One region of the Halopseudomonas pelagia genome, then DNA from elsewhere that is predicted to be linked to it. Evidence: predicted binding sites of a transcription regulator. Region 1 holds the regulator's gene; each other region holds the start of a gene.

Region 1 (7,674 bases):
ACCGGTGAGATCCTGATAGTCCTGGGCAATAAGAATATCGTTGAGATTAGCGCTGACCTGGGCACTGGATTCTTCGGTCTTGGCGAGGAACTCGCCCATACGCCTATACAGTTCGCGAAACTCGCCGGCTTCCATCTCACGCCGTTGCAGACGCTGCCAGTCGGCGCGCAGGGCACTGGCTTCTGCGCCTAGGCTGGAAACGATAGGCGCGCTGGTTTCGACCAGATCCATGGTGCGATTGGCGGCTTTATCGGTCAGTTTGACCACATAATCAAGGCGGTCCGAGGCATCCGAAATCTTGGAGACTTCAACACCGTCAGCCAATGCGTGGGAGGTATCGATCTGGAAGTTGACGATTGAACTGTGCAACGCCCGGGTCAGTTGACCCACTTCGTAATACAGACCGCGATCGCGAGCCTGATTGATTGCATGTATGACCAGTATGGCTTCGCCGTACTGGCCCTTTTCCAGGTAATCGACCAGCTGCCGCGCATTATCTTTGAGGGAATGTTCGAATTCCTGAGCGGTTGCCTGGCCGGGATCCTTACTTAACGCCATAACCTGTACCCCGGATAATTATTATTTTGCCTGAACCCGCTCGAAGATCTTCTCGATCTTTTCTTTCAACGCTTGAGCAGTGAAAGGCTTGACCACATAACCATTGACGCCGGCCTGCGCCGCTTCAATGATCTGGTCGCGCTTGGCTTCAGCCGTCACCATCAGCACCGGCAGATTTTTCAGCCGGTCATCGGCACGCACCGCGCGCAGCAGATCAATGCCACTCATGCCCGGCATGTTCCAGTCGGTCACCAGGAAGTCAAAGCTGCCGCTCTGCAACATCGGCAAGGCCGAGGTTCCATCGTCGGCTTCTGCCGTATTGGTGAAACCCAGGTCGCGCAACAGATTCTTGATAATGCGCCTCATCGTTGAAAAATCATCAACGATGAGAATTTTCATATTCTTGTCCAAGTCGACCTCCGTACAAACCAGGAAGAGTGCACTGTCACACTCCGTTAAGCTACTGGCCAAACAAGCCTTGTAAACTCAATAGCTGCCAGTGTAACCGGAGTGGCCATCCGGTGTTGCTTACACTGACATTCAATACTTATTCTTCCAGTCCAGCCGGGCATTGTCCGGATACCGGGAACAAAATCAATCGTTTCGCCATCCACTGAGCCTGGCGCGCAGTCGCGCGGCACACTGACTATGCAGTTGGCTGACGCGCGACTCGCTGACGCCGAGCACCGCACCGATCTCTTTCAGGTTCAGCTCTTCATCGTAATACAGCGACAATAACAGCCGTTCGCGCTCCGGCAAGCCTTCGATCGCTTCAACCAGCGCAGCGCGAAAGCGTTGATCCTGCAAACCGCCCAAAGGCTCTTCATCGCTGTGCGCATCGGCCCGCGTACCGCTTTCGAGCAGCTCATCGAAACTGAACAGTTTGCTACCGGAGGTATCATTGAGAATGGCGTAATACTCTTCCAGGCTCATCTCCAGCTCTGCGGCGATCTCATGATCCTTGGCATCACGACCCAGGCGCGACTCTACTGCACGCACCGCATCGCTGACCATACGGGTATTACGATGCACAGAACGTGGCGCCCAGTCACCCTTGCGCACCTCATCCAGCATGGCGCCACGAATACGGATACCCGCGTAGGTTTCAAAACTGGCGCCCTTGCCGCTCTCAAATTTGCGCGAGGCCTCGAGCAAGCCAATCATGCCCGCCTGTATAAGATCATCGACCTGAACGCTGGAAGGCAGACGGGCGAGCATGTGATAAGCGATGCGTTTCACCAAGGGGGCATATTGGGAAACCAACTGATCCTGATTGTTAGCGGAACACTGTGCGCGTGTATACATGCTCAATCCACCAGCCGTTTGTGTCATAGGCCTGAGCCCGTCTGCTGCACCAGGCGCTCGACGAAAAATTCAAGATGCCCACGTGGGTTGGCCGGCAGGGGCCAAGCATCTACTTTTTGCGCGATGCCTCGAATGGCGATGGAGGCTTTGCTGCGCGGAAATACTTCATAGATTGCACGCTGCTTCTGCACGGCTTTGCGCACGTTCTCATCATAGGGCACTGCTCCCACATACTGCAGAGCAACATCAAGAAAGCGGTCCGTCACTTTGGTCAGCTTAGCAAAAACGGCCCGGCCTTCCTGTGGCGTATGTACCATATTGGCCAATACGCGGAAGCGGGTCATGCCGTGATCGCGGTTGAGTAGCTTGATCAGCGCGTAGGCGTCAGTAATCGAAGTGGGTTCATCGCACACTACCACCAGCACTTCCTGGGCGGCGCGCACGAAGCTGACGACCGAGTCGCCAATGCCGGCGGCGGTATCAACGATCAGCACGTCGATGTTGTCGCCAATATCGCTGAAGGCCTGAATCAGCCCGGCGTGCTGCTGGGGGTTGAGGTTGACCATGGTCGCGGCGCCGGATGCCGCTGGCACTATGCGCATGCCGCCCGGGCCATTCAGAAGCACATCACGCAATTCGCAGGTGCCCTCCAGCACGTCAGCCAAGGTGGCTTTAGGCTTGAGACCCAGCAATACATCGACGTTGGCCAAGCCAAGGTCGGCATCAAGCAGCACCACACGGCGCCCCATGTCGGCCAGGGCGATGCCCAGGTTGACCGACACGTTGGTTTTGCCGATACCACCTTTGCCGCCGGTGACCGCGATAACCTGAACCGGATGTTTGCTGCCCATCTGCGTGGCTTACCTTGTTATCAATAAAACTGTTGAACGTCTGTTAACCAGCACGCTGATTGTGCAGTATACCGGCAAACACATCAGCCATCGCCTGATCGGGCGGGCTTTCGTTGCCGGCCAGGCTTACCGCCCGGCTAACCAGTTGGTGGCCAACTGCACGGCTTATATCATCCGGAATGCGCTGGCCATCTGCCAGATAGGCTACCGGTAAACCCTGCTGCATAGCCAGACCCAATACTTCACCAAGAGTAGCCGACTCGTCCACCTTGGTGATCACACAACCATCCAGGCCACACACCTTATAGGTGTGATACGCGGCCTTGAGCACCTGATATTGACTGGTGGCAGCCAACACCAGCAACTTGCTGACATTGGTACCCAAGGCGGCCAATTGGCTCAGTTGACCCTGAAGATGCGGATCCTGCGCTTGCAGGCCTGCGGTATCCAGCAACACCAGGCGTTTGCCGGAAAATTCCTTGAGCACGTCGGCCAAACCATTCTGCTCGTCTACTACCCGCACTGGCACGTTCAGAATACGGCCCAGGGTGCGCAACTGCTCATGGGCGCCGATGCGGTAGGTATCCATGGTCACCAGGGCCACGTGCTGGCTGCCGTGCTTGAGCACATACCGCGCAGCCAGTTTGCCCAGCGTGGTGGTTTTGCCAGAGCCGGTCGGACCGACCAGCGCAATCACACCGCCCTCTTCAATCAATTCATCACGGATAACCGGAATGCTGTGCGACAGGTGAGCCAGCAACATACGCCAGGCCTGGCGGGTGTTGGGCTCATCGGCGACCAGACGCAACAGCTTCTGGCTCAGCTCGGCGGGCAGACCCAGTTGGGTCAGGCGGCGCCATAGGCTGGCTTGACGCGGCTGCTGTTGATTGATCTGACCCCAGGCCATATTGCCCAGCTGCGCTTCGAGCATCTCGCGCAGCCCGGCGATTTCCGCGCGCATCGCGCTCAAGCCCGAACCGGACTCAGCTTCCGGTTCAGCAACCCGCGGCGCTGGTTCCGGTTTGATCCTGGCCGCGGCCGGTTGCGCCATCTCGTTATTGAGGCGATCAAGAAAATCCTGCGCTTCCGGCGATCCGCCCTGCGCCGCCTGACGCAAGGTTTCGCCAAACAACTGGCGGTTGACGCTGGGGCCTGAGCTGGCGCGCTCCCCCGCTTCAAGCTGAGCCCGAGCGGTGACGATACGCTCTTGGGTTTTTTTCAATTCCTGGCTCAAGCCGGGCGTGGGGGGAGTCAGCCGTGGCGCTTCGTAATCCACTGCGGCAGTCAGTTCCACACCACCAACGACGCGGCGATTGGCGATGATGGAGGCATCGGCACCGAGCTCGTCGCGTACCAGCTTCATCGCCTGGCGCATGTCTGCGGCAAAGAAACGTTTTACTTTCATGGCTGACTCACCCTCTACATTCGTTTAACTGACTCGGCGGCTTTAGCGCTGCGTGTCCAATTCTGAGGCTTTCAGCTTTGGGCCCTTTCACTCTGAGCCTTTCAGCTTTGGCCAACTGTCGCGACAATGGTGACCTGCTTGCTGTCCGGTATTTCCTGGTAGGACAACACGTGGGCACCTGGCGCCGCATAGCGGACAAACTTGGCCATCATCCCGCGAACCGGACCCGCGACCAGCAGTATCGCTGGCTTGCCCTGCACTTCCTGACGTTGCACCGCATCGGCCAGTGAGCGCTGAAGCTTTTCCGCCATGCCCGGCTCGAGCATGATGCCGTCATCACCACCCTGCCCGGCCTTCTGTAGACTCTGTAGCAACATCTGTTCCAACCTTGGCTCCAATGTGATCACAGGTAGCTCGGAGTCAAGCCCTACAATGCTTTGCACGATGGAGCGCGACAGCGAGACGCGCACGGCGGAGATCAACGCGCCAGGATCTTGACTCTTGCCTGGCTGGTTGGCGATGGCCTCGGCAATGGTCCGGATATCCCGTACCGGCACCTGCTCCTGCAGCAGACCCTGCAATACCTTGAGCAGCCCGGACAGCGAAATGGTACCGGGCACCAGCTCTTCTGCCAGCTTCGGCGAGGCTTTAGCCAGCACCTGCAACAGCTGCTGAACCTCTTCATGGCCGATCAGCTCATGCGCATGCTTGTTCAGAATCTGATTCAGGTGCGTGGCCACCACCGTACTGGCGTCAACCACGGTGTAGCCGAGCGACTGCGCCTGGTCTTTCTGCATCGGCTCAATCCATATGGCGTCCAGACCAAACGCCGGATCCTTGCCGGCGAGGCCCTTGATCTCGCCAAAAACCTGACCTGGATTGATCGCCAGCTCACGATCGGGGTACACCTCTGCTTCGGCGACGCCGACACCCATCAAGGTCACACGGTAGGCGTTCGGCGCCAGGTCGAGGTTGTCGCGGATATGTACCGAGGGCATCAGAAACCCCATGTCCTGCGAGAGCTTCTTGCGCACGCCCTTGATTCTTGCCAGCAACTGCCCGCCCTGATTGCGATCCACCAACGGAATCAGCCGGTAACCGACTTCCAGGCCGACCATATCTACCGGGGTAACGTCGTCCCAGCCCAGCTCGCGGGTTTCAGGACGCGGCGCGGCCGGGACATCCGTTGCCCGGCGCTGTACTTCCTGCTCGGCGTTCTGCTTGAGCCGCTGGCGATTGGCAATAAAGTAGGCTGCGCCCGCGGCCAACGCGCCGAGACTCAGGAAAGAGAAATGCGGCATGCCGGGAATCAGACCCATAACGATCATGATCGCTGCCGCAATGGCCAGCGCCTTGGGCGAGGCAAACATCTGCCGGTTGACCTGCGAGCCCATGTCTTCCGAGGTGGATACCCGGGTCACCATGATCGCCGCGGCGGTAGACAGCAGCAGCGAAGGGATCTGGGCGACTAGGCCGTCACCGATGGTCAGCAGCACATAGATGCGGCCGGCATCGCCAAAGCTGAGGCCGTGCTGGGCCATACCGATAGCAAGGCCGCCAATGATGTTGATAAACAGAATCAGCAAGCCGGCGACGGCGTCGCCGCGTACAAATTTGCTCGCGCCGTCCATGGAGCCATAGAAGTCGGCTTCCTGGGCAACTTCCGTACGGCGCAACTTGGCCTGTTCCTGATCGATCAGACCGGCGTTCAAGTCTGCATCGATGGCCATCTGCTTGCCGGGCATCGCGTCCAGGGTGAATCGTGCGCTGACCTCGGAAATACGCCCGGCACCCTTGGTTACCACGACGAAGTTGATGATCATCAGAATGGCAAACACCACCAGACCGACGACATAGTTGCCGCCAATCACCACTTCACCGAAGGCCTGAATCACCTTGCCTGCCGCGTCGCCACCCTCATGGCCGTACAGAAGCACGACCCGGGTGGACGCCACGTTCAGCGCCAGACGCAGCAAGGTCGCGATCAGCAGAATGGTTGGAAAGACGGCAAAATCCAGCGGCCGCAGGGCGTAGGCGCAGACCAGCAGCACCACCAGCGACAACGCGATGTTGAAGGTAAAGAGTACATCCAGCAGAAAAGGCGGGACCGGCAGCATCATCATGCCGAGCATCACCAACAGCAGAATGGGCACACCCAGGGCGCCATGCCGCAATCCAGACAGATTGCTGCGAACGTTACTCATCATTTCTGCGCGGTCGACTGCCATGCGGTGAGGCTTCCCAGATCAATTTTTTGACGCTACATCGCGATTGCCTACCTCCTACGCAAATTCCGTTCCAGCTAACAATTTATTTATCAGATCACGCTCCCGCGAACTCTCGGTGCTATGCTCCAGAGCGGTCCGTCGCGCTTGCGCGGAACCAGCCTGAATGTATTGCGGACACTTTGACAGAACCGGGAAGCTGCACATGCCATGGACGTATCTTTTCAGGGTCAAAGCGTCAGGCATGCTGAGCATTCAACGCTCAATCATGTTGACCCTGAGCCTTCTCGTGGCCCTGTTCATTCTCGGCATGTGGCTGATGTCCAGCCTCAATCTGGGTTTTGCGCAAGGCGCCATGTCGGAGTTGCGCCAGCGCCAGATCACCGACACCTTTTACGCCAACCTCGGCCGCATCAACGCCCACCATCATCAGATGGAACAGAACACCGAGGACCTTGCCCGCCTCGGCGAGCTGTATCATCGCCTGTATCCCAGCCCCGGCAGATTTTCCGCAGTTCAGCTGCGGTTAAGCCTGAAACAGACACTCGCTGATTTCCCAGACGCTTACGGCAGTGCCATTCTTTATGCGCCAGGAGCTATCGGTCAGACTGCCTTTGGCATGCGCGCCTACCGGGATGCCAGCGAAATACGCACAGAGTCGGCCGGCACGGATTTTCATACCCGCGACTGGTATAAAACCATTGTCAGAGACCTGTCTGAGGACGGCTCGCTGGTTCGCAGTTACCACTGGACTTCGGCCTATTACAAGAACGACACCGACAACGCCGTCATCAGTCTGAGCACGCTGATGCATGCCGACGATGGTCAACCATTGGGAATCGCCGTGACTGACTGGGGTACTGACGAAGTCGTTGGCTTGGTCAGCCGCGTCAATGTCACCCCCGGCACCTTCTCTTTTCTCCTTGATAAAGAAAACCGCAACTTGTCGAGCCTGGCACTGGCAGAGAACGTGCAATTGGCCCAGCGCTTGATTGAATCGATTACCAGCGGCAAGTTGCAAACGCTGCTGCCAGAACAAGGCCCGGACTCAAGCAGGCAACAATCCGCCAGCGCGATGCAGCAGATGAAGTTGACAGTCGATGAAGAGGACTACGCCCTGTTCTTCGCCTACACCCAGGCTGGCATGGTGTTCGGCATCGGCGTGCCGCAAAAAGAAATCGATGCGGTGCTGACCCCCATGCGCGACAGCAACCTGCGCATCGTCGCGCTGATCGGCAGCGTGTTGTTACTCCTCTCGGCGCTGATTCTGTACATGGTGGGCAGTACTCTGCGGCAGTTGCGCACCTTGTATACCGACCCGTTGACGGGC
Region 2 (7,674 bases), 1.0 Mb from region 1:
TCACCCTGGCGCATAACGGCAATCTGACCAACGTCGAACAGCTGTCTCGCGAGATCTACGAGTCCGACCTGCGCCACATCAATACCAACTCCGACTCGGAAGTATTGCTCAACGTCTTCGCTCACGAACTGGCCCGTTGCGGCAAACTGCAGCCCAGCCAGGAAGATATCTTTGATGCCGTGCGCGCTGTGCACAAGCGATGTGTCGGCGGCTACGCGGCGATTGCGATGGTCACCGGCTACGGCATCGTCGGCTTCCGCGACCCCAATGCGATTCGCCCCATCGTTTTTGGCCAGCGCGAAACCGAGAATGGCGTCGAGTACATGATCGCCTCGGAAAGCGTCTCGCTGGATGTGCTGGGCTTCGATCTGATCCGCGATCTGGAGCCGGGCGAGGCTGTTTACATCACTGACAAGGGCGAATTACATACCCGTCAGTGCGCGGAAGATCCACATTACTCGCCCTGCATTTTCGAACATGTGTATCTGGCGCGCCCGGATTCGATGATCGACAACGTGCTGGTCTATAAGGCGCGGTTGCGCATGGGTGAGAAACTCGCGGAAAAAATTCTGCGCGACAACCCGGATCACGGCATCGACGTGGTGATCCCGATTCCGGACACCAGCCGTACCTCGGCGGTGGAGCTGGCGAACCATTTGGGCGTCAAGTTCCGTGAAGGCTTCGTCAAGAACCGCTATATCGGGCGTACTTTCATTATGCCCGGCCAGGCCGCGCGGAAAAAATCTGTACGGCAGAAACTCAACGCAATTGAGCTGGAGTTTCGTGGCAAGAATGTTCTACTGGTGGACGACTCCATCGTTCGCGGCACTACCTGCAAGCAGATCATTCAGATGGCCCGGGAAGCGGGTGCCAAACAGGTTTATTTCTGCTCTGCGGCACCGGCAGTGCGCTACCCGAACGTGTATGGCATCGATATGCCCAGCGTTCATGAGCTGATCGCGCACAATCGTACCACTGAAGAAGTGGCTGAATTGATCGGCGCGGACTGGTTGATTTACCAGGATCTGCATGACCTGGTGGACGCGGTCAGTGAGGGTAATCCCAAGCTGAAGCGCTTTGATTGTTCGGTTTTCGACGGTGATTACATTACTGGCGATGTGAACGAGGCTTACCTGGGCAAGATCGAGCGCGCGCGCAATGATGCTGCCATGGCCACAGGTGATCAAGGCAACGCGGTGATTGAGCTGCACAATAATTAAGCAGGAACAACAGCCGTTGGCGGGCTGGCGTAACGCCAACTCGTTAGCGCAGCAAAGAGATTCGAGCCATGACTACAGAATGGGATGCGGGTCGCCTGGATAGCGATCTGAGCGAAGTGGGTTTCGATACCCTGGCCGTGCGCGCGGGCCAGCGCCGCGGGCCCGAAGCCGAGCACGGCGAAGCCTTGTTTCTGACTTCCAGCTATGTGTTTCGCAGCGCCGCTGATGCAGCTGCCTGCTTTGCTGGCGAAGCCAAGGGCAATGTCTACTCGCGGTACATGAATCCCACTGTGCGCACGTTCGAAGAGCGCATGGCTGCACTGGAAGGCGCCGAGCAGGCTGTCGCTACGTCTTCAGGCATGGCTGCGATTCTGGCCATGGTCATGAGCCTGTGCTCTGGCGGCGATCATATTCTGGTCTCGCGCAGTGTATTCGGCGCCACGGTCAGTCTGTTCGACAAATACTTCAAGCGCTTCGGGGTCGAGTTCGATTATGTCGAGCTAGCGGACTTGAATGCCTGGAAATCGGCGTGCAAGCCCAATACCAAACTGTTCTTTGTCGAATCGCCCTCCAACCCGCTCGCCGAGCTGGTGGACATTCGCGGCCTGTCGGAAGTGGCTCATGCGCAGGGAGTCCTGTTGGCGGTGGATAATTGCTTCTGTACGCCAGCACTGCAAAAGCCTCTGGAACTGGGCGCCGACATCATCATTCATTCGGCTACCAAGTATATCGACGGTCAAGGCCGTTGCCTGGGGGGCGTAGTCGCGGGCCGCCGCGAGCACATGCAGGAAGTCGTGGGCTTTTTGCGCACTGCTGGACCGACCCTCAGCCCGTTCAATGCCTGGGTGTTTCTCAAAGGTTTGGAGACCTTGCGCCTGCGCATGCAGGCACATTGCGCCAGCGCGCAGACACTGGCCGAATGGCTGGAACAGCAGGAGGGGGTCGAGCACGTGTATTACGCTGGGCTACCCAGTCACCCGCAGCATGAGTTGGCCAAGCGTCAACAAAAGGCCTTCGGTGCTGTGCTCAGCTTTGAGGTGGCCGGAGGGCGTGAGGCGGCCTGGCGTTTCATTGATGCGACCCGGCTGTTGTCCATCACCGCTAACCTGGGTGACAGCAAGAGCACCATTACCCATCCTGCGACCACTACTCATGGCCGTCTGACGCCGGAAACCCGAGCTACAGCGGGGATTCGCGACAATCTGATCCGCATTGCGGTGGGTCTGGAAGAAGTAGAGGATCTGCAAGCCGATCTGATGCGCGGGCTGGCGGCGCTACGCGCCTGATAGTGAGACGCGTCTCACAACAAGGGTAAAAAGCTTTTTATTTTCAGATACAGCTGTTTTAAGTTGATTCGGCCGCAGGGAAGCGGGCCAGATCCGCTGCAGTCACCCCTGCAGTGCGGCGATCTTTCATAAAAAAGGAGCTTTACCATGAAGCATTTTATTCTTGCTGTTTGTCTTTCTTTTGCCTCGGTCTTTGCCCTGCCTGCTCTGGCAGAATCCACTCCAGCCCCTGTGGTCAGCGTCAACATCAATTCTGCCAGTGCCGATGAGATTGCCGAAGTGCTCCAGGGCGTAGGTCAGGCCAAGGCTCAGGCGATTGTCGACTACCGCGAATCCAATGGCGCCTTTGCCGCGATTGAAGACCTGGGGGAGGTCAAGGGTATTGGCGAGGCTACCCTGGCCAAGAATCAGGAGCGGATCACCCTGAAGTAACCGCGGTGTACCTGGTATCGGCGCAGCGTTGTCGATATCAGGTTTTGAGTTTGCTCACCGACCCGCTCAGGGTGTGCGCCAGACTGGCCAGTTGCTCGCTGGTGGCAGCGCTGAGTGAGGTTTGCCTCACGGTAGTTTCTGTCACATCCCTTATCTGCACCACACTCTCGGTAATGGCTTCTGCCGCTTGGCTCTGCTGCTCTACGGCAGAGGCGATTTCGCTATTTCCATCGCGAATCTGGCTGACGGCGGCTGCAATAATCCCCAGTGCCTCTCCCGCCTGCTGGCTTTGCTCGACTGATTCATGCGTCAGCGCTGCACTCGCTTGCATATCGCTCACCGCCGCGCTGGTGCCGCTTTGCAGCGCCTCTATCATGCGCTGAATTTCCTCGGTAGAGATCTGGACCCGTTGCGCCAGAGCTCGTACTTCGTCTGCGACCACCGCAAATCCGCGGCCTGACTCACCGGCGCGCGCGGCTTCAATGGCAGCATTAAGGGCAAGCAGGTTGGTTTGCTCGGCGATATTACGAATCACGCTGACCACGCCACTGATTTCCCGGCTATGTCCTTGCAGGGTTTCCATATGCCGGGTGCAACGTTCGATGCTGGTCGCCAGGCCGGCGATCGTCTGACTAACCAGGTTCACCCGATCATGGCCTTCGCGTGCCAGCAAATCCGCTTGCCTGGATTGATCGCGAGTCGTCGACGAATTGCGCGCGATGTCCTGTACGGTCGCACTCATCTCGTTGGCAGCAGCGGCGACCATGTCAGTCTGGCTCTGTTGGCTGGTCATGCCCGCGCGCATCTGGGCCATGACTTGAACCAGATTGGCTGTGCCTGCATCCAGTTGTTCCGCAGCCTGCCTGACCGAGCGGACAATGTCGTGCTGCGATGCTTGCATGGCATTGAAAGCTCGCGCTATGGAGCCGATCTCGTCACGTGAGTCAGCCTGCGCGCGCAGGGTCAGATCACCGCTTTGCTGGACCTTGAGCATCACGTCACGCAGCGCGATGATGTGCCCGGTAATAAACGAGATCAGCAGTTGTGAGACAACCAGCAGCAACAGCATCAGCAGAGTCACGGTGACAGCGTAAAAAAGCGCCCGTTCGATCAGCAACTGCATATAGGGGATACGCTCAACACCCAGCAGGTAGGGTTGCCCTGCCTGTTGGCCGGCCCAGAGCCCATAGAACTCGCGGGCATCCGCTGGGTCTAATTCCTCAGCAGATTTCCACAGAGGGGTGGCCGTGTTGCCTGAGGTCAATCGGTTGTGTCGGGGTTCTGGTGGAATTTCTTTCAGCCCAGGTAGTGCGGGGATGGAGCTATTGTTGGAGGCCAGCACGGCACCGGCGAGTTGCTTTCGCTGATCCTGCAGGCTGTGCTGCTCGATCCAGAGAGCGGCCAGAACCAGCATCAGGGTGGTGACGAATGCTACCGAATTGACGGCCCAGAATTTGTATTTTAACGGTAGATGCTGAAGAACCACGTCATTGCTCCTTTGAGGCCGTGCAATCGCCGCCGCGAAGACACTGGGCAGCCAGTATAAATATGCTTTAGCAGTATCGGTTGACAAGGATCAAACTTGAATGAGTTTTGTCACACAACAGTCCGCGGGACGGGCCGCGTTTCACTGTTTGATTCAGGTATACTCATTCGCTGAAAACGGATGAAGGTTGCATATGACGAGCGCGCTGGTTGAACCCTTGATGATTGATCGTAATGCCGATCTGGCGCATTGGTGTGAGCGTTGGCTCATGCTGCCCTATGTCGCCGTTGACACTGAATTCGAGCGCACGGAGACATTCTTTCCGATCGCAGGCCTGATTCAGATCGGCGACGGAGAAGCGGCTTACCTGATTGACCCATTGGCAATTACCGACTGGTCGCCGCTGGTGGCGCTACTGCAAAGCCCAGACGTGATCAAGGTGCTGCATGCTTGCAGCGAAGATCTGGAAGTGTTCATGAAGCTCTGCGGCGTGGCGCCGATGCCACTGTTCGACACGCAGATGGCCGCTGCCTATCTGGGCATGGACTTTTCCATGGGCTACTCGCGCCTGGTAAAGGCGCTGTTGGATATTGACCTGTCCAATGCCGAAACCCGTTCCAATTGGTTGCAACGGCCCCTGAGCCCCAATCAGATCACCTATGCCGCCGCTGATGCCTTGCACCTTGCAGAGCTTTATCAGGTGCTGGGTCCGCGTATCGAAGCTGCAGGTTTGACCGATTGGTTGCTGGAAGACAGCGCAGAGCTGGTCAATGCCGCCGCACGGATTCAGGAGCCAGAAACGGCTTATCTGAACGTCAAACAGGCCTGGCGGCTGAAGCCCTCCGAACTGGCGGTTCTCAAGGTCTTGGCCAGTTGGCGTGAACGTGAGTCGCGTCAGCGTGATCAGGCGCGCAATCGCCTGCTGCGCGAAAAAACATTATGCCCGTTGGCCCAGCGTCAGCCGGATAGTCTGCAGGCGCTGTCACGTATCGAAGATATGCATCCACGCAGTGTCAGGCAGGACGGTCAAGCGATCCTCGATCTTATACGGGCAGGGCAAGAGGTGCCTGAACATGACTGGCCTCAGCGCCTGCCGGAACCCTTGCCGGCGGAGGCAAACAAGCTGCTCAAGGTTTTGAAGAAAGTCGGCCAGCAGCACGCGTCAACCCTCGGCATGGCTGAGGAGCTGATGCTGCGCAAGAAGCATCTGGAGGCCCTGGTCCGCAGCGGTTATCCAGGCGGGCCCTATCAACTGCCTGATGAGTTGAATGGCTGGCGGCGCGTCCTTATGGGTGAACAGCTGTTAGCGGTTGCCAATGCCAGAGATCAAGCCGAATGAAAGTCATGTGTTCCATCTACCGCAGTAAGCGCAAGGATGGCATGTACCTGTACGTGCCACGTAAAAAGGACATGAGTGAATTGCCCGAGGCGCTGATGCAGTTTTTCGGCAAGCCGGAACTGTCCATGGATCTGGTGCTTACGCCCGAGCGCAAGCTGGCACGTGAAGATATTGATATCGTGTTGCGCAATCTCGAAGAGCAGGGGTACCACCTGCAAATGCCGCCCCAGGAGGATGAATACCTGGTGCATTTGCCAGACGAACTGCTCTATCGCAACGACCCGATCTGAATCAGCTCGGCGACCTTGAACGTCGCTGCGGCGGCGCTTTTCTCAACGGATCCAGTAGGTAGGAAAGCCCGTTATGATCGATTTCCTGCATAAGCGCGAGTAAGCGACCTATCTCCCCGCGCGGAAATCCCTCACGGGCAAACCAGTTAAGGTAATGTCCGGGCAAGTCGGCGATGACTCGGCCCTGGTATTTGCCATAGGGCATTTGACGCTCGAGCAACAGCGGTAGATCTTCTGGGTTCATCGCAGGTTCCGGGTGTCCAGGGTCGTTGCATGCTATCGTCGCGTTCAGCAACTGACCGCGTTGCTATACACACAACAGGATAAGTCATGATTGTTAAAGCACTTCGTAATGGATTGGGAAATATTATCATTTTTGTCGATTTTCTGACTCGTCCGGCCAAGATGAAGCGTTCGGCCGAGGACCAGGCGGAAGTAGAGCGGGCAGCGGCTGCCTTGAGTCTGTACCAATTTCGTGCCTGTCCTTTTTGTATCAAGACTCGGCGTACGCTGCACAAACTCAACCTGCCGGTAACGCTGCGCGATGCCAAGAATAATCAGCAGGACCGTCAGACGCTACTGGAGCAAGGTGGCAAGATTCAAGTGCCGTGCCTGCGAATAGACGAGGCGGGTGGCACTACCTGGCTATATGACTCCAAAGCCATTGATGATTATCTCCAAGAGCGATTCGCAGCGGCTTGATCCGCAGCAGCAGGAGCTGGAATGGGCGCCCCCTCAAGACATCGCAGTAATATTCTGAATGCCGCCGTTACGCTATTCCGCCGCCGCGGATATGCGGCCACAGGGCTTGCTGATATTTTGCAGCACAGTGGTGCGCCCAAAGGTTCGCTGTATCACTACTTCCCCCAGGGAAAGGAGCAGCTGGGCGAGGAGGCGGCACTGCTGGCAGGGGCCGTTGTCTCGCAAACCTTGCGAAAACTGGGCGAGGAACATTGCTCGGCGGCTGACGTGATGCGTGCTTATGGCAAGCTGCTCGCCGGTTGGTTGGAAGCTTCTGCTTTTGAAGATGGCTGCCCGCTGGCCACTACCTTGCTGGAAACCACTCCGCAATCCACTCGAATGGCCGCGGCCGGGCAACAGGCATTTAACCAATGGACCGCTGAAATCAGGCATTTGCTCGAACACCAGGGCGCCGATGCCGAAACCGCCAGGCGGCTCGCGCAACTGGCCATTGCGACCATCGAAGGCGCATTAATTCAGGCACGGGTCGAATCCAGCGCCAGGCCGGTGCTGGAATCCACCGAAGAAATTGCCTTCTTAATGGAAGCGCGGCTGGCCAGGATTGGCTAAGTGTTCGTTCAGTCGCCGCGGTACACGCAGCCACTGGTGCAAGTCTCGCGGATGGTGATCTGACTGAGTTCGGGCAACAGCGGTTTAAGTTCACGCCATATCCACTTGGCCAGAACCTCGCTGGTCGGGTTTTCCAGGCCGGGAATGTCATTCAGGTAGTTATGATCAAGCTGGTCATACAGCGGCTTGAAAATCGCCTTGAGTTCGGAAAAATCACGAATCCAACCGGTATGCGCATCCGGTTCGCCGCTGATATGCACTGCCACCATGAAAGAATGCCCGTGCAGGCGCCCGCACTTGTGGCCCTGCG
Region 3 (7,674 bases), 1.4 Mb from region 1:
GCGAGATCTTTAACCAGCTCTTTGCTCGGCTCTACCTTCGGGGCTTTGGGCTTGGCGGCGGACTCCAGTTTCACCGGGGCTTTTTCTGCCGAATCGCTAGTGCCATCGGGATCTGCATCATCAGCCGACCATTCAAAAAACTGGTCGCTAGCGTTACGAAGTGCCTGCGGCGTTTTCGCTTCGCCGACTATGCACACGCGCGAGCCGCGCTCGCGTAATTTGCGGCACAGGTAGGCGAAGTCGGAGTCACTGGTAACCAAGCAGAAGGTGTCGGCGCGTTGGTCAAACATGGCTTCAAGCGCGTCCAGCGCCAGCGCGATATCAGCGGTGTTCTTGCCCGAAGCGTACTGGTACTGCAGATGCGGCGTGAACGCCTGGCGAACCAAGGCTTCCTGCCAGCGATTTGCCAACGTGGTGTGATTGCCGTAGCCGCGGCGCAACGCCACGCGGCCAAACTGGGCGGCAACGCGCAGTGCGTAAGGAAGGATTTCCGGCGGAACGTTATCGCAGTCCACCAGAATCGCAACTGTAGCCTCGGTTCCGTTAGTTAAGTCCTGCATGGCAGTCGACCTGGAGGTGGTATTCATGGCGTCCTTGTTTTGAATACGGAATTAGTTCTGACGTTAGCCGCAAGTCGCCATGAGGTAAAGCGTTTCAAGCTGCGCTCGCCCCTTGAGGGAAACCAATGGAACCTAAGCCGGATCGCCGTGCCACAAGAAGATGCCCACAACACTAGAGGAGTAGTCTATGACTCAGGCAAAACACGCCACGCTTTACCGCATGGTCATGAAAAAGCACCTCTGCCCATTTGGTCTGAAGTCGCTTGATCTGCTCAGGCGGCAAGGCTACAGCGTGGACGACAACTGGCTGACCAGCCGCGAAGAAACCGACGCATTCAAGGCCAAGCATGATGTTGATACCACCCCGCAAACCTTTATCGGCGAGCAGCGTATCGGCGGTTACGACGATCTGCGCCGGCATTTTGGCAAAGAGGTAAAGTCCGCCGATGATACCAGTTACAGACCGGTCCTGGCGGTATTCGGGGTTGCCGCACTGCTGGCGTTGGCGGTGATCTGGATGGCCGGTGGGGCGCTGCTGAGCCTGCGAACTGTCGAGCTGTTTATCGCTTTCAGCATGTGCATTCTGGCGCTGCTCAAATTGCAGGATATCGAGAGCTTTTCCACCATGTTTCTCAACTACGATCTGCTCGCCCGCCGCAAAGTGCCCTACTCCTATATTTATCCCTACGCCGAATTGTTTGCCGGCGTGTTGATGGTAGCCGGGGCCTTGCTGTGGCTTGCCATTCCGGTAGCTCTGGTTATCGGTACCATCGGGGCGGCGTCAGTATTCAAGGCCGTGTACATCGATAAACGCGAGCTTAAATGCGCCTGCGTTGGCGGCGGCAGCAGTGTGCCGCTGGGTTTTGTATCGCTGACTGAAAATCTGATGATGATGGCTATGGGGTTGTGGATGTTCAGATACTTTGGCGGTTGATTTACCAGCAGCTGGATTGACCACCATTCAACCAGCTTATGCGCCCTGCTGCCGCGACCCAAACAGGTATATTCGTAGCCACTGATTTTTCGACTACGGAGGCACCATGACATTGCCCGCTACCAACGACATCATTCTGGCTGAACGCTGCGGCCCCACACTGGTGTTGACACTGAACCGGCCAGACAAGCGCAACGCGCTTGAAACGACGATGTACATATTGCTGGAAAAGCATATCGACGACGCGCTGGCAGATCCGCAAATCGCCAATCTGGTGCTGCGCGGCGCCGGTGACTTCTTCTGTTCGGGTGGTGATCTACGCTCGCTGGAAACCCGTGCTGCCCTGCCCGTCGAGGAACGTGCGGCGCTGATCCAGCGCCTGCATGATCTGGTGCTGAAATTGAAGTTCTGCCCGAAGCCGGTGATTGCTGCCATTGAGGGTGGCGCCGCTGGGGCCGGAGCATCGCTGGCATTTGCTGCTGACCTGATCGTGGCGGCCAGCGGCAGCTATATATCCATGGCTTACGTCAAAGCCGGGCTGGTGCCAGATGGCGGCGGCTCGGCTTTTCTTGCCCAGTCCTTACCCCATCAGTTAGCCGCAGAGATTGCCTTGTTTGGCGGACGCTTGCCGATAGAACGGTTTCAGCAGGCGGGTGTAGTTAACCGCGTGGTCGAGCCGGGAACGGCTTTGCAGGTCGCGCTGGAGCTAGGCCAGCAATTGGCCGAGGGTGCGCGGGCATCGCAGAGCGCGATCCTGCAATTGCTCGGCCCCGATCAGGACGCATTCAGAAAGCAACTTGACCATGAAAAACAGCTGATGGCGGTCGCTTTGGGTGGTGCAGAGGCAGCAGAAGGTATTGCCGCCTTCAAGGAAAAACGTGCACCACGCTTTCCCCAACCGGGCAGAGGCTGAAACGCAGTTGCTCACCGGTCTGCAGAAATGCGGATGGGGCTGACCCCAACCGCATTTGCACAAATCTTCCAGACACCCCCGCCCCACGCGTTATGATGCGGTAGACCCACTTCTACCGGCTTGATGCCCATGAGCACACGTAACTGGATTGATCTCAAACAGGATGCCGACACCGGCATTGAGACCATTCGTGCGCATTTTGAGGGGCATGCCTACGACCCGCACTGGCACGACAGCTATCTGGTCGGTTTTACCGAGCAAGGAGTACAACGCTTTCATTGCGGGCGACAGCTTTATGACAGCGTGCCGGGCAAGGTCATTTTGCTTGAGCCAGGCGAGATTCACGATGGCGAAGCACCCACTACAGATGGCTTCACCTACTCCATGCTGTATCTGGATCCGCGCTGGCTGGAACAGGAGCTGCGTAGCCTGTTTGGCGATGCGCCTGAAGACTGCGTGCCGGCCATGAGCATGACCGTGGCACAGTCGCCAAAACTGATTTTTGCTATCGCCAGTACTTTTCAGACCCTGCATCAGCAGGAGCTACGCATTGTGCGCCAGACGGCGCTGGACTACCTGCTGACACAGCTGACCAGCCAAATGCACTGGCGTCGACGGACCGAAACCGACCCACGCATGCCGCAGGTGGCCCGGCAGGCACGGGACTACCTGCACTCTCATCTGCAGGACGATGTCAGCCTGACCGATCTGGCCAGCCTCACAGGCGTCGACCGCTTCCGCTTGAATCGTGCCTTCAAGGCTGCCTTCGGCCTGGCGCCACACGCTTACCTGGTGCAACTGCGACTGGCCCAGGCGCGTCGCAAGTTGGCCGCGGGCGAGTCGCCGGCACTGGTCGCCGCAGGCCTGGGGTTCGCCGACCAGAGCCACTTGGGGCGTTGGTTCAAACGCGCTTACGGCTTGACTCCAGCAGCATATCAACAGCGCTGCACGCACCTTCCAGACGGCCGTTGAACAGGCGCGGAGAATAACTCCCGACAACTAATCTCGGGAGATTCATCGTGACTCATCTGCTGCCTTTTCTGCTTTTTGCCTTTGTGGCTTCCATCACGCCTGGCCCGACCAACCTTCTGGCGATGAGCAACAGCGCGCGCTTCGGCCTGCGCGCAACCTTACCCATCATCGCCGGGGGTTGTCTGGCATCGGCCGGGCTGGTCCTGGCGGTGGGTATTGGTCTGGGCCAGACGTTATTGGAAGTGCCGGTAGCGGCCCAGCTACTTGGCTGGGCAGGCGCGCTCTGGCTGACCTATCTGGGTTGGCAAATCGCTCATGCGCCAGCAGAAGTCGAAACTGATACGCATACAGCACAGCCCTTGAGTGGCTGGGTGGCGGCGCTGATGCAACTGATCAATCCCAAGCCCTGGACAGTCGCGCTGGCGGTGGTCAGCGTCTTTATGGCCAGCGCCAACGCGCCCGCCTGGTTGCTGGCGCTGTTGTTTCTGTTGATGGCCATTCCCTGCATGCTGCTCTGGGCCTGGCTGGGCATGCAAGCGCAGGCGCGCCTGAATTCACCCAGCCAATTGCGCCGGTTCAATCAGTTGATGGGGCTGTTGCTCGCCCTGTCAGGCTGGCTTGGTTTGCTGGGGTAGCTGAAAAAACCGTCCGGAAGGAGTTTCTTTCGTGGTTTTCTTCTTCAGTAACCTTCGACGCTGCCGATAGACAAGCAACGGCATGTGTATGACTGCCGACCTCTCGGAGAGAAGCACGTGCGCATGTCCCTTAAATCGAAAGTCGTCCTGCTGGCTCTCGTGCCGGTCATTCTTTTTGCCCTGGTACTGAGCGGCGCCGCCGCGAAGATCCTGAATAATCTGGCCGAGCATGAGCTGGAAACCACCCGCGAGCGGCTGATGGAAGAAAGCCGCACTGAGCTGCGCAACTACATCCAGATCGCCATTGGTTCGGTTCAGACACTTTACGAAAACGCCAGTGACGGCGATATGAGCAGCCGCGCGCAAGCCATTGCCGTGCTATCGAAGATAAAGTTCGGCGAAGACGGCTACTTTTTCGGCCATGATTCCGACGTGGTCAGACTCTTCCGCGGTGACAGTCCGGTAGACGTCGGCAACAGCCTGGTTAACCGCCAGGATTCGAACGGCGTTTATATCAACCGTGAATTGGTTCGCGTAGCAAAAGATAACAGCTACTACGTCAATTACTCCTCGCCGTTACCCGGCAATGAAGCAGTCACGGTGCCGAAGTTGGCTTACAGCTATTACCTGCCCAAATGGGATATGGCTATAGGCACAGCCATCAACCTGGATGGTATAGACGCACAACTCGCCGAAGTGGAAGCAGCCATCAGCGAACGCGTGAACACCATTATTACCAGCATCCTGGTGATCGCGACCGTGCTGTTGATTGTCTTTGGCATCGCAGGGGTCATCCTGGCCAACACCCTGCTGCGCCCACTGCAACAGATCAAGAGCAATCTGGACGACATTGCTGAGGGTGAAGGCGATCTGACCCGCCGGCTACCCGTGACCAGTAATGACGAAATTGGTGAGCTGGCGACCTCGTTCAACCGCTTTGTAGACAAGGTACACGGGCTGGTACGGCAGACAGTGGAGATGACCGGCCAGCTAACGGTGCTGGTTGCAGACGTATCGTCCCAGGCCCAGCGTTCCGACGCTGCCATGGGTAAACAGCGCAGCGAGACCGAGCAGGTCGCCGCGGCCATCAACGAGATGTCCTCTGCGGCGCAGGAAGTGGCCCGAAGCGCCCAGGGCGCAGCAGAAGCGGCGCAACAAACTGATCGAGAAGGCCAGGATGCCAAAGCCATCGTTGATGGCAGTATCGCCAAGATTCATACCCTGGTGCAGGACATCCGCAGCAGCGGCAGCACGCTGGATACTCTGCAAAAGGATGTGCAGTCGATCGTCAGCGTGCTGGGCGTGATTCGCTCGATAGCCGAACAAACCAACCTGCTGGCGCTGAACGCAGCCATCGAAGCCGCCCGTGCCGGTGAAGCAGGCCGAGGTTTTGCGGTAGTGGCTGATGAAGTCCGTGCGTTGGCCAGCCGTACCCAGCAGAGCACCCAGGAGATTCAGGGCATGACCGAGCGCCTGCAACAGGGCACGGAGGCTGCGGTCGTCTCAATGCGCCGCTCCAGCGATGCCGGTGAAGTCACCAGCGAGCACGCCAATAAAGCGGGCATGTCACTGGATGCCATCGCACGACTGATCGGCACCATCAACTCCATGAACGCGCAGATCGCCAGCGCCGCGGAGGAGCAAACGGCCGTAGCGGAAGAGATCAATCGCAGCGTGCATCAGATCGCCACAGCAGTAGAAAGCGTGGCAGATGAAACCGCCAATGGCGCCAAGACCGCTCGCGATCTGTCGTCACTCGGCGATCGTTTGGGCTCATTGGTGGGTCAGTTCCGCATTTGATACCTGCGAGGCTCAGGCAAGGTCGCCTGTACCTCCGCTGACCTAACGCTTGTACTGGGTCGGACAATAACCGCGAATAACCCCAGGATACCGATGGGTGGCGATTAGTGGGCGACGAGTTCTTCGGCCAAAGCTTGGGAAAACCGCTGGGCAGCTGGCCAGCGCATGTGAATGGCGTCGACGAAAGCTTCTTCCCCCGGCCTCCACTCTGCATCGGCGTCCCAATAATGAGTTCCGGTGCTCTGAAGTGATTTGATTATTTCGTGGTTGAAATTAGCCAGAAGCGTTCCACCAGGGTCTATTTGCGCCTTCCATTGCGGATGCAGCGGTGTAGAAACGACCATGAACTTGCGGCCGTCTTCCTTGAGTCGGGTAGCCAGAGAGTTCAATGCCTCGAAGCAGGTTGAGTCAAGCGGGTCTGGCTGACCGTAGAACAAGCCCCTGCTCTGGTCAGTCAGTAAGGGGCCATCCCCGTATTGGGTAAACTTCAACAAGTGCATTCCGTTTTCGTTTGTACGGTGGTCCTGAACCGTACGCGAATTGCGCATAAGCGATACCGGAGCGAAATAGCGCATGTAATAAGGGAAAGCCGGAGCATCTTCATACACGTAGTCGTCGACATCTTTGCGGTCAAAAACCGCATCTTGCACTTTGCTGCAGCGGGCGAAGTCAATCACGTCGACTATCATCACCACTTCCTTGATGGTCGGCTCACGCTCAAGCAGCCAATCCGCCACGTGCTGCGTCTGGTTAGCCTGGAGCCCGCAGAAAGCGCCGTTTAGCGGCCGAGTACCGGGGACATGAGAAACCAGCGTTTCCCCGTCCACATGTCTCCACGCGACCGAAGATCCGACCACCAGCAGGTTAGGGCTTGCATACGGATTGTCGCGCATGAAACTGAGTTTTTCATCCAAACACAGACTGTTGGAAAAGGCCGGCGGCGGCAGATTGTCCGTCACCTGCAGTCCGAAAAGGAACAGGCAGAACGCGATCAGGCATGCAAGGACGCCGCCGAACAACGAGAGCAGATAGCTTGCCGGAAAGCTGCAAGCCTCGGCGGTAGCGCCAGACGACGAATCGCCTGCGCCCTTATCGTTCAATGCTGTGTCTTTGGTGCCATTGGACATAAAGTTACCCGTTAAGCTTTTTGCTGATTAACTGCGCGAAATGACCGACATCGTGCAGCGAATCCAACTCTGCCGTGAGGAACTTGACGCCGAACCGCTGTTCGGCAGCCACAATCAAACTCACATGCGCCAAACTGTCCCAACCGTCTATGTCTTCGGCCGTGGTATCGGCCGTGAGGTCGATGCCATCATCATCGAACATGTCGCGAAAAATGGGTTCTAGAGCGCTAAGCACTTCTTGTTCATTCATGGGTTTTCGACCTTTATAAAGTGTGTGCCATTGGGTGCGGCACCTAGGTTGTAGCGCCAAAACACTGAATTTGATTCCGCCCCCTTTGGGGCCGACCGATTTACAAAGCCGAGCCGAGCATAGTGTTCGGCGACCATGCTGTTGCGTGCTGTTGGCCGATACTCCCCCACCAGTGCCGACCATCCAGCCTCGGCGGCCCGGGCCACCACGACCTCAAGCACGGCTTGTTCCACTTGGCGCCCAAGCACCCGGCAGCTCATCAGCCAGCTATCAATCAGCAATTCATCCGGTTCGACGCTTGCGTCTGGTCGCGCCAGGACCACACTGATCAGTCCGTTATCGCCAAACTTGTCGCGCAGGCGCACAGCCAGCACCAGCGCGCTTGGGTCTTCAGCCAAACGCGCCACTTCGGCTTCGCTATAACGCTTGGTAGTCAGGTTGAACTGATTGGTCTTGTTGATGAGCTGAGTCGTTCGCGGCAGT
Region 4 (7,674 bases), 1.4 Mb from region 1:
CTTCCTGCCCAGCATTCTTAGTGCAGATCTCTATGAGGTCGATGGCAAGATCAAGGAAGAAGTATTCGAGTATGGCTCCTTCAAGCAGAGCAAGATGCACGCCGCCGGGGTAGTCTGCTCCGACTGCCACAACCCCCATAGCAACGAGCTGCGCGCAACGGGCAATGGCGTATGCACGCAATGTCACAACACCAATGCCCAGCCCATCCGCGCCGACATTCAGGGCAGCGGCCTGCAGGCAAGAAATTACGACTCGCCAGCCCATCACAATCATCCGAACGGCTCGGCCGGTGCCCAGTGCATCAATTGCCACATGCCGGGCAAGCTGTACATGACCAACGATCTGCGGCATGACCACAGCTTTACTTCACCCAACCCGGCACAAGCATTGGAACTGGGGCATACCGACGCCTGCCTGGGTTGCCATCAACCTGCCGAGCCTGCGGAGCTGGTTGCCCAGTACCTGGCGCAATACCCTGACGCGGAGCCACGCGATGGCGGGTACGCGCAGGATCTGTCAGCGGTACGCGGCGGCAAACCCGGCGCGGCAGCTGCGCTGAACAGACAACTGGCCCGTGAAGATCAACCGGCTATCAGAGTCGCTACTCTGGTCAGCGAACTGCCGCGCTATCCTTCCCTCGCCGCCCTGCAGCAACTGGCCGGGGCGCTGCAGCATGCTGATCCCAGCGTGCGTGTCGCCGCCGTCAACAACTTGCCGGCGCTGGCCACCGAGACGCAGCTCAGAGACCTGCTCGCGCCCCTGGCATCCGACTCTATTCGCGCCGTACGCCTGGCGGTTGCCTGGCAACTGGCGCAACTATCGGCGCAAACCAAATCCGGGCTGACCGCCTGGCCGACGTTGCAGGCTGAATACGAGCAGGTACAAAACAACCTGCTGGAGCGTGCCGAGGCCCACTTCAACCTGGCCATGCTCTACCAACTCAGCGGCCGTGAAGATCAGGTTGAAGCTGCCTTGCGTGAGGCGCTGGAACGCGACGCGGCCTTCTTCCCCGCGGTGATCATGCAGGCCCAGTGGCAGGAGCAATACTTCCGCCTGCCGCAGGTCGGCCTGGCCATCCTGCAAAAGGCGCTCAAAGCTCATCCGCGGGAAGCCAGCCTGCAGCACGCGCTGGGTCTGGCGCTGGTGCGCCAGGGCAAGCTGGCAGACGCCCTGCCCGCCTTCGCTCAAGCCCATGAACGGGCACCCGACAACTCCGACTACGCTTACGTGCTGGCGATCGCCCTGCACGACAGCGGCGAGCCCGAGCAGGCTCGTGAACTGCTCAGACAGCAATTGGCCGCCGATCCTGCCAACCGCCAACTCCGCCTGGCTTTGGTAAGTTATCTAAGTGGCCAGGACTCACAAGAGGCGAGGATGTTGATGGAGCAACTGCGTGAGCAGAACCCCGATGATCCGGCGGTAGCGGGTAGGTAAAGCGCGCCAGGGTAGCAGCCTGGCCGAGCCGCTTCACTGCAGAATAGCCACAGCAGTGTGCAAACATTGACTTCCAGAGATAAGGTTAGGCTTTGCCACCACCTGCCAAGCGGGAGCCGCAATGCTAGATCCCAAGCACGTCATCAACACCGCTGACCAACTTGCTGCTCTCTACGGCGATGTCGCCGTAGTGTCGCAAAAGAAGGAAATCGACTTCATCCACCCCCTGTATCAAGCGCTGATTCAGGCCTCACCCTTTGTCGTGTTGGCCACCAGCGGCGATGGCGGGCTGGACGCATCACCGCGCGGTGACGCACCTGGGTTTGTGCAGGTGCAGGACGAGAAAACCTTGCTGCTGCCTGAGCGCCGGGGCAATAAGCGTGTAGACAGTTTGCGCAATCTGCTTACCGACCCCAGGGTCGCGCTGTTTTTTTTGATACCTGGCGTGGGCGAGACGCTGCGGGTGAGCGGCCGGGCCACCATCACAGTTGAACCTGAATTGATGGAGCGCTTTGCGGTGAAGGGTAAACCGCCGAAATGCGTGCTGGTGATCGAGGTCGAGAAGGTATTCTTCCAATGCGCCAGGGCGATCAAGCGATCCCGGTTATGGGATGAACAGGCGAATCAACCCGCTGCCACCCTGCCCAGCGCCGGAACCATCCTGGCGGCGCTGTCGAGTGGGTCAGTAGACGCCAAGCGATACGATGATGAACTGCCTGACCGCCAGCAAGATACCCTGTATTAGTTCTCTGGCTCATTAAACACTTGAGCACCTCGCTCACTGGCTGAAGAAAGTGCTGCGGCGTTTATTACCTGAACTATTCGTCTGTCGCCCATTCTATCTGTAGCAGACAACATGATTTGAGGGGCGGCGAAAGCCCCGCGCTAATGGCGAGCTCCGCATGTTGCCTGCAAAAGAGAGGCCTCTTGAAAGAAGCCCTGGTTGCAACCGTGATTAAAGCACCTGATGAGGACAACATAATGAATGCGATCGAACTGCTCAAAGACGACCACAAGAAAGTCCTGAAGCTGCTGGAAGAGATTACCGGCACCACCGAACGCGCGGTAAAAACCCGCACCGACCTGCTCGCCCAGATTCAGACGGAGTTGTCTGTGCACACCACGCTGGAGGAAGAGGACTTCTACCCGGCTTACAAAAAGGCTGGAGGCAAGGAACAAGCCAAGATGTATCACGAAGCCGTCGAGGAACACCGCGCCGTAGAGAAATTAGTGCTGCCTGATTTGCTTGCGACGGACCCAGGCTCTCTCCAGTTTTCAGGGCGGATCAAAGTGCTCAAGGAGCTGCTGGAGCACCATATCGAGGAAGAGGAAGAAGAAATGTTCAAGGAAGCGAACAAATTGCTCAGCAAGGATCAGTTGAACGAGCTGGGCGAGCAAATGGCGGCCAAGCAAAAGAAGCTGAAAGCGGCACTGAAGTAAGCTGCCAGTCAGCCGCCCGGAAACGAAGAGACTTGCCAGTGTCTTCACCCGCGAGAGGGGTCAGAACAATCGGTCCTTCTCGCACATCACTTTCAGTGGGCGGCTTCAAGGCCGGGCAGTGGCGGCTTCAAGCTTCGGATTCGACCATGACAGGCTGAGCCGACAAAGGTAATCCGAATATCTTGTCAAAGGCCAGGCTGAACACAAAGGTATAGAATACAAAAAATATAAGCAGCCCCATGTCCAGCACAAAGGCATGCCACAGCGATATTTCCAGCCACCAGGCCATGACTGGTACCAGAATCGCCAGCAGACCGAATTCAAAACCCAGTGCATGCATGATGCGCCTTTTGATACTGCGGCCACGCTCCGGCTGCCGCGTCTCCCAGCTCTCGAACAGGCTATTCCAGACCAGGTTCCAACTCACGGCAATCGCAGAAGTCATGCCCGATGCAACACCGGCATCCAGCACCGCATGCCCCATCATCAGCAGTATCAGCGTAATAACGGCCGTGGCGATTACTTCATATAGCGTCACATACACCAGCTTGCGTTTGATCCCCTGCATGACAACAGCCCCTGCTAATCTATTTCTCAGTTTTATTGAGTAAAGGCCTGGAATATAAGTGCTTACTTCTGATAGAAAAAGAAACCTCCTATCAATAAATCTGACAAGCCATGGCATTCACCAGCGAAACCGTGAAAGTTTTTCTCGAAGTACTGGATTGCGGCTCCTTCTCTGCCGCAGCGCGCAAGCTCAAGCGCGTTCCTTCGGCCATCAGCATGAGCATTTCACAGCTCGAGGCCGAGCTGGATCTACAGCTGTTTGATCGATCAGCACGTGAAGCTCTGCCGACAACCGCAGCGCTCGCCCTTGAGCCCAAGGCCAGGCAGGTACAGCGCCAGTTGCTGGAACTGCAGACGCAAGCACTGCAAATCCATCAGGGGCTGGAAAAGCGGCTGACATTGGCCGTTGCACCCGAATTGCTCTCTGCGGCATGGAACGGTCCCCTGGCGGCGCTGGCCCGTGAATTCCCCACACTGGAACTGGAAATCCGCTCCGAACCACAAGCAGATGCGCTAAGGCTGCTGCACGAAGGCTCGGTACAGATCGCTTTGGTATTTGAACGCCCGGCCATTGACGAGCGCGAGCGCTTCGAGGAGTTCGGCAGCGAGCTGTTGGTCGCCGTGGTGGGCCCCGATTATCCTGCAATGCTCGCAGGCAGTGCACCGATTCGGGAAGAACAACTGATGGACATGCGGCAGATTGTGGTAGCCAGCGGCGACGTGACAGAATCCGATCCGCGCATGGTGCGTTCAAGACAGATCTGGCTAACCGACAGTCATCTGGCCACCCTTAGCCTGGTACAGGCTGGCCTCGGCTGGGCCTGGCTTCCGCGAACTTTGATCCAGCCTTTGTTGGCAGCGGGCAGCCTGCTGGAGATCCGCTTCGAGAACATGACCAACGAGCTGTGGCTATGGGTGGATATGGTCTGGGTCAAGGACCGACCATTGGGTTTGGGCGCGCAGCGCTATATCGAACTGATGCGCGAAACCTTGTGACAATATGGCGCTCTTGTATGCCACTTTTTTCACCCCAGGTTACATAAATATCTCATATGCATATCGCCCGCCACTTGCCATTAGCTCAATAAACAATATTCAAAACAATAAAAAAGGTCTGGGCTATATCAAGATAACGATATAACCACAGACCTTCTTTCTTCCGCTTGCCTGTAATATCAGATAACGATTTTAAGCAAACGCCAATCTACCTACATCGGACAGAATGTCGAGGCAAAATTACTCTACGTCACGATTGGACTCGGGAGCATCTTCCGGATTGGTGCCGCCGGGAACATGGGCAGGTGCATTGGGTGCTTCGGAGCCTGCGCTTGTAGTTCCGGTACCATCGCTACCAGGCGCGCCGGGGTTGCCAGTGGCGTTGTCACCGTGACCGGCCTTGTGATCTTTCTTGTCCATCTCCTGATGAGTGCCATCCGCATCATGCTTGTCATGATCAGCTGCAACAGCCAGGGGCGCAGCAGCTCCGAGCGCCAGAGTAAATGCGGAAGCGAAGAGAACGTTGGATAGTTTGAGATTTTTCATGAGTCACCTTTTATCTTTAAGAAGCGTACTCAATAGAAAGTATGCTAAATAAAAAGTTCACCCTGTTTTAATCAGACCATGCCACGACAAGCTGGCATTTGAAATGCGCAGTTTTACTCGGCTGTAGAGCATGGCGAATACTGATTATCTGTTTTATTAACTTTTTGAAACAACTACACCCCTTTGTGAGCTCGAAATGATTAAAAACTTGCATTTGAGCGGGTAAAGAACGTCTCGGTATGGCCGATAACAGCTCACCCTCCTCTACGGACATCGCCATGTTTAACCACCATTTGAAAGCCAGGCTCAAGGAACAGGATCAGGAGCTGCATGTTTTGCGTCAGTTGGCAGCCATGCTGGCGTCTGATGAGATGTATATCGAGTTGGACAAGGATTTCAAAATAGCGGTGGTTAATCAGAAATTTGCCCAGGCGCTGGACTACACTCCAGCGCAGTTGCAAGGCCGCCCAATGGCGGAGGTAGTGCCAAGTTACGTGAGCAAACTGCCCTGCTTTCATAACTTCAGGGCCGCCGTCGGCAAATTTCAGCCGATTTCAGATGATTACCGGTACTTGCGCAGCAACGGCAGCCTGGTTTGGCTGCGCGTCAACTGGTACCCGTTGAAGGATGACCGGGGCGAGTTACTGAGTATCAAGGGGGTTGCCCGCGACGTGACCCATAGCATCCAGGCTGCGAAGGAAAACCAGGAGTTTATTGATGCACTGATGCGCTCTACCGCCGTGATCCAGTTCAGCCTGGACGGCAAGGTAATCAGCGCCAACAAGCAATTCCTGCAAGCCATGGGCTATTCGAAGGAGCAGATCGTCGGCAAGCACCATAGTCTTTTCTGTACTCCCGAAACGACTGCTTCGCCAGAATACAAAAGCTTCTGGCAAACGCTCAATCGGGGCGAATACGTCAGCAACCGCTTCCAGCGGATCGACAGCATGGGCCGCGATGTCTGGCTGGAGGCCAGCTATAACCCGGTGTATGACACCGAAGGCACGCTGTACAAGGTGGTCAAGTTCGCTAGCGTGGTCAGTGATCAGGTAGAGCGGGAGGCCGAGGTCAGGGAAGCCGCTGGCGTCGCCTACGACATCTCGCTGCAGACGGACGTGAGCGCGGAACGGGGCGCATCCGTGGTCCAGGATACCGTCGAAACCATGGAGCATGTAGCGCGTGAAGTGGAATCTGCCACTCAGGGTATCGAAGCGCTAGGCAAACAATCCCTGTTGATCAGTTCAATCGTTCAGACCATTAGTGGCATTGCAGCCCAGACCAACCTGCTGGCTCTGAACGCGGCCATTGAGGCTGCGCGGGCGGGCGAACAAGGCCGAGGATTCGCGGTGGTGGCGGATGAAGTACGGCAGTTGGCAGGTCGCACCAGCAAGGCTACCGAAGAGATCATCCAGGTGGTGGAGAAGAACCAGTCGCTGGCCGAAGATGCCGTACATGGCATGGCCCGTAGCCGTGAGCAAGCAGCTCAGGGCCTGGCGCTGGCGGGTCAGGCGGGGACGGTGATCGTTGAAATTCAGAAGGGCGCCAAACAGGTGGTCAATGCGGTTGGTCGCTTTGCCAAGGAACTGAAGTAGCTTTCCCGGGGGCGCTGGTGTTGCGGCGCCCCCCTCCGTATAGTCATACATCATCTTTATCTATACAGCATCTGACTAAGCCAACTCCCCGCCGCGGCAAGTCGGGTTTTCACATTGCCGCCCGATTATTCTGAAATCAGGCCCAGCAGAGCAACAAAACCCATGAGATTGCATGAGTTCATCTCCGCAAATATTGAGGCCATTCTCAAGGAATGGCAGGACTTTGCGCGCGCCAATCAGCCGCCCGGCGGAAATATGAATGAAGTTGAGCTCCGCGATCATGCGAAGGAGCTTCTGACCAACATCGTCCGCGATATGACCAGCGCCCAGACTGAACCGGAACGCGAGGCGAAATCGCAAGGAAATGCCCCGACCTCTGGTGCGGACACCCCGGCCGAAGAACATGCGGATGAACGCCTGGGCGCAGGCTTCTCTATCCGCCTTTTGGTTGCAGAATATCGGGCTTTACGCGCCAGTGTTCTGCGCCTGTGGTTTGACGGGGCAGCACCCCCGCATAAGAAAGATGCGGATGAGGTGGAAGACCTGATCCGTTTTAATGAAGCCATAGATAAAGCTCTGGCTGAATCGGTTGCTCGCTACTCCGAAGCGGTGACTGAAAACTCGGATATTTTTATCGGCATGCTCGGCCACGATCTTCGCTCGCCTCTGCAGGTATTGAGCTTTGGTGCGGCAAAACTGAAAAACATGGAGGATGCCGGCAACAGTCTAAACCAGCTGGGTTCAACCATGATTGCCAGCGTGCAGCGGATGAAGGAAATGCTGGATAACCTGATGGATTTCACCGAAACCCGTATTGGTGAAGGCCTTAGCATTCGCCGCAGCCGGACCGACCTGGCCGCGATTATCCATCAGCTGATAGAAGAATTTCGCTCAGCGCATAGTGAAAACACTTTCAAGCAAGTAATAACCGGCGACTGCAGCGGTAACTGGGACGCCATCCGCATCGGGCAGATCTGTCAGAACCTCATCAGTAACGCTTTGCAGCATGGTGCTCCGATGGGCGAGGTCGTTGTCAGTTGTGAAGGCCTTGATGACAAGGTAATCCTGACGGTGAAGAGCGATGGGGAGCCCATACTG

Evidence for each region. Region 1 encodes FliA, which starts transcription of late flagellar genes. Its sites were predicted from a motif close to CTAAAGTTTNNNNNNNNNNNGCCGNTAA; they were not measured.
Region 2: the regulator FliA is predicted to act here: its motif matches at 4,498-4,525, upstream of EAO82_RS11550 (methyl-accepting chemotaxis protein).
Region 3: the regulator FliA is predicted to act here: its motif matches at 4,057-4,084, upstream of EAO82_RS09850 (methyl-accepting chemotaxis protein).
Region 4: the regulator FliA is predicted to act here: its motif matches at 5,207-5,234, upstream of EAO82_RS09765 (methyl-accepting chemotaxis protein).

What each region holds. Positions count from the first base shown of each region.
Region 1 covers NZ_CP033116.1:3,488,412-3,496,085, forward strand. The annotation lists gene EAO82_RS16055 (protein phosphatase CheZ) at 1-558, opposite strand, end outside; gene EAO82_RS16060 (chemotaxis response regulator CheY) at 580-957, opposite strand; gene EAO82_RS16065 (RNA polymerase sigma factor FliA) at 1,153-1,890, opposite strand; gene fleN (flagellar synthesis regulator FleN) at 1,887-2,714, opposite strand; gene flhF (flagellar biosynthesis protein FlhF) at 2,758-4,119, opposite strand; gene flhA (flagellar biosynthesis protein FlhA) at 4,221-6,347, opposite strand; gene EAO82_RS16085 (EAL domain-containing protein) at 6,589-7,674, shown strand, end outside.
Region 2 covers NZ_CP033116.1:2,448,446-2,456,119, forward strand. The annotation lists gene purF (amidophosphoribosyltransferase) at 1-1,220, shown strand, start outside; gene EAO82_RS11540 (O-succinylhomoserine sulfhydrylase) at 1,289-2,506, shown strand; gene EAO82_RS11545 (ComEA family DNA-binding protein) at 2,654-2,938, shown strand; gene EAO82_RS11550 (methyl-accepting chemotaxis protein) at 2,976-4,424, opposite strand; gene rnd (ribonuclease D) at 4,618-5,763, shown strand; gene EAO82_RS11560 (YcgL domain-containing protein) at 5,760-6,053, shown strand; gene EAO82_RS11565 (DUF3820 family protein) at 6,055-6,297, opposite strand; gene EAO82_RS11570 (glutathione S-transferase N-terminal domain-containing protein) at 6,384-6,755, shown strand; gene EAO82_RS11575 (TetR/AcrR family transcriptional regulator) at 6,777-7,364, shown strand; gene queD (6-carboxytetrahydropterin synthase QueD) at 7,373-7,674, opposite strand, start outside.
Region 3 covers NZ_CP033116.1:2,084,256-2,091,929, reverse strand. The annotation lists gene EAO82_RS09875 (NYN domain-containing protein) at 1-560, opposite strand, end outside; gene EAO82_RS09870 (MauE/DoxX family redox-associated membrane protein) at 748-1,494, shown strand; gene EAO82_RS09865 (enoyl-CoA hydratase-related protein) at 1,601-2,407, shown strand; gene EAO82_RS09860 (AraC family transcriptional regulator) at 2,537-3,379, shown strand; gene EAO82_RS09855 (LysE family translocator) at 3,427-4,014, shown strand; gene EAO82_RS09850 (methyl-accepting chemotaxis protein) at 4,132-5,814, shown strand; gene EAO82_RS09845 (hypothetical protein) at 5,919-6,941, opposite strand; gene EAO82_RS09840 (acyl carrier protein) at 6,946-7,191, opposite strand; gene EAO82_RS09835 (HAD-IIIC family phosphatase) at 7,188-7,674, opposite strand, start outside.
Region 4 covers NZ_CP033116.1:2,064,077-2,071,750, reverse strand. The annotation lists gene EAO82_RS09795 (tetratricopeptide repeat protein) at 1-1,435, shown strand, start outside; gene EAO82_RS09790 (pyridoxamine 5'-phosphate oxidase family protein) at 1,557-2,180, shown strand; gene EAO82_RS09785 (hemerythrin domain-containing protein) at 2,417-2,875, shown strand; gene EAO82_RS09780 (PACE efflux transporter) at 3,003-3,443, opposite strand; gene EAO82_RS09775 (LysR family transcriptional regulator) at 3,554-4,438, shown strand; gene EAO82_RS09770 (hypothetical protein) at 4,679-4,984, opposite strand; gene EAO82_RS09765 (methyl-accepting chemotaxis protein) at 5,263-6,576, shown strand; gene EAO82_RS09760 (sensor histidine kinase) at 6,739-7,674, shown strand, end outside.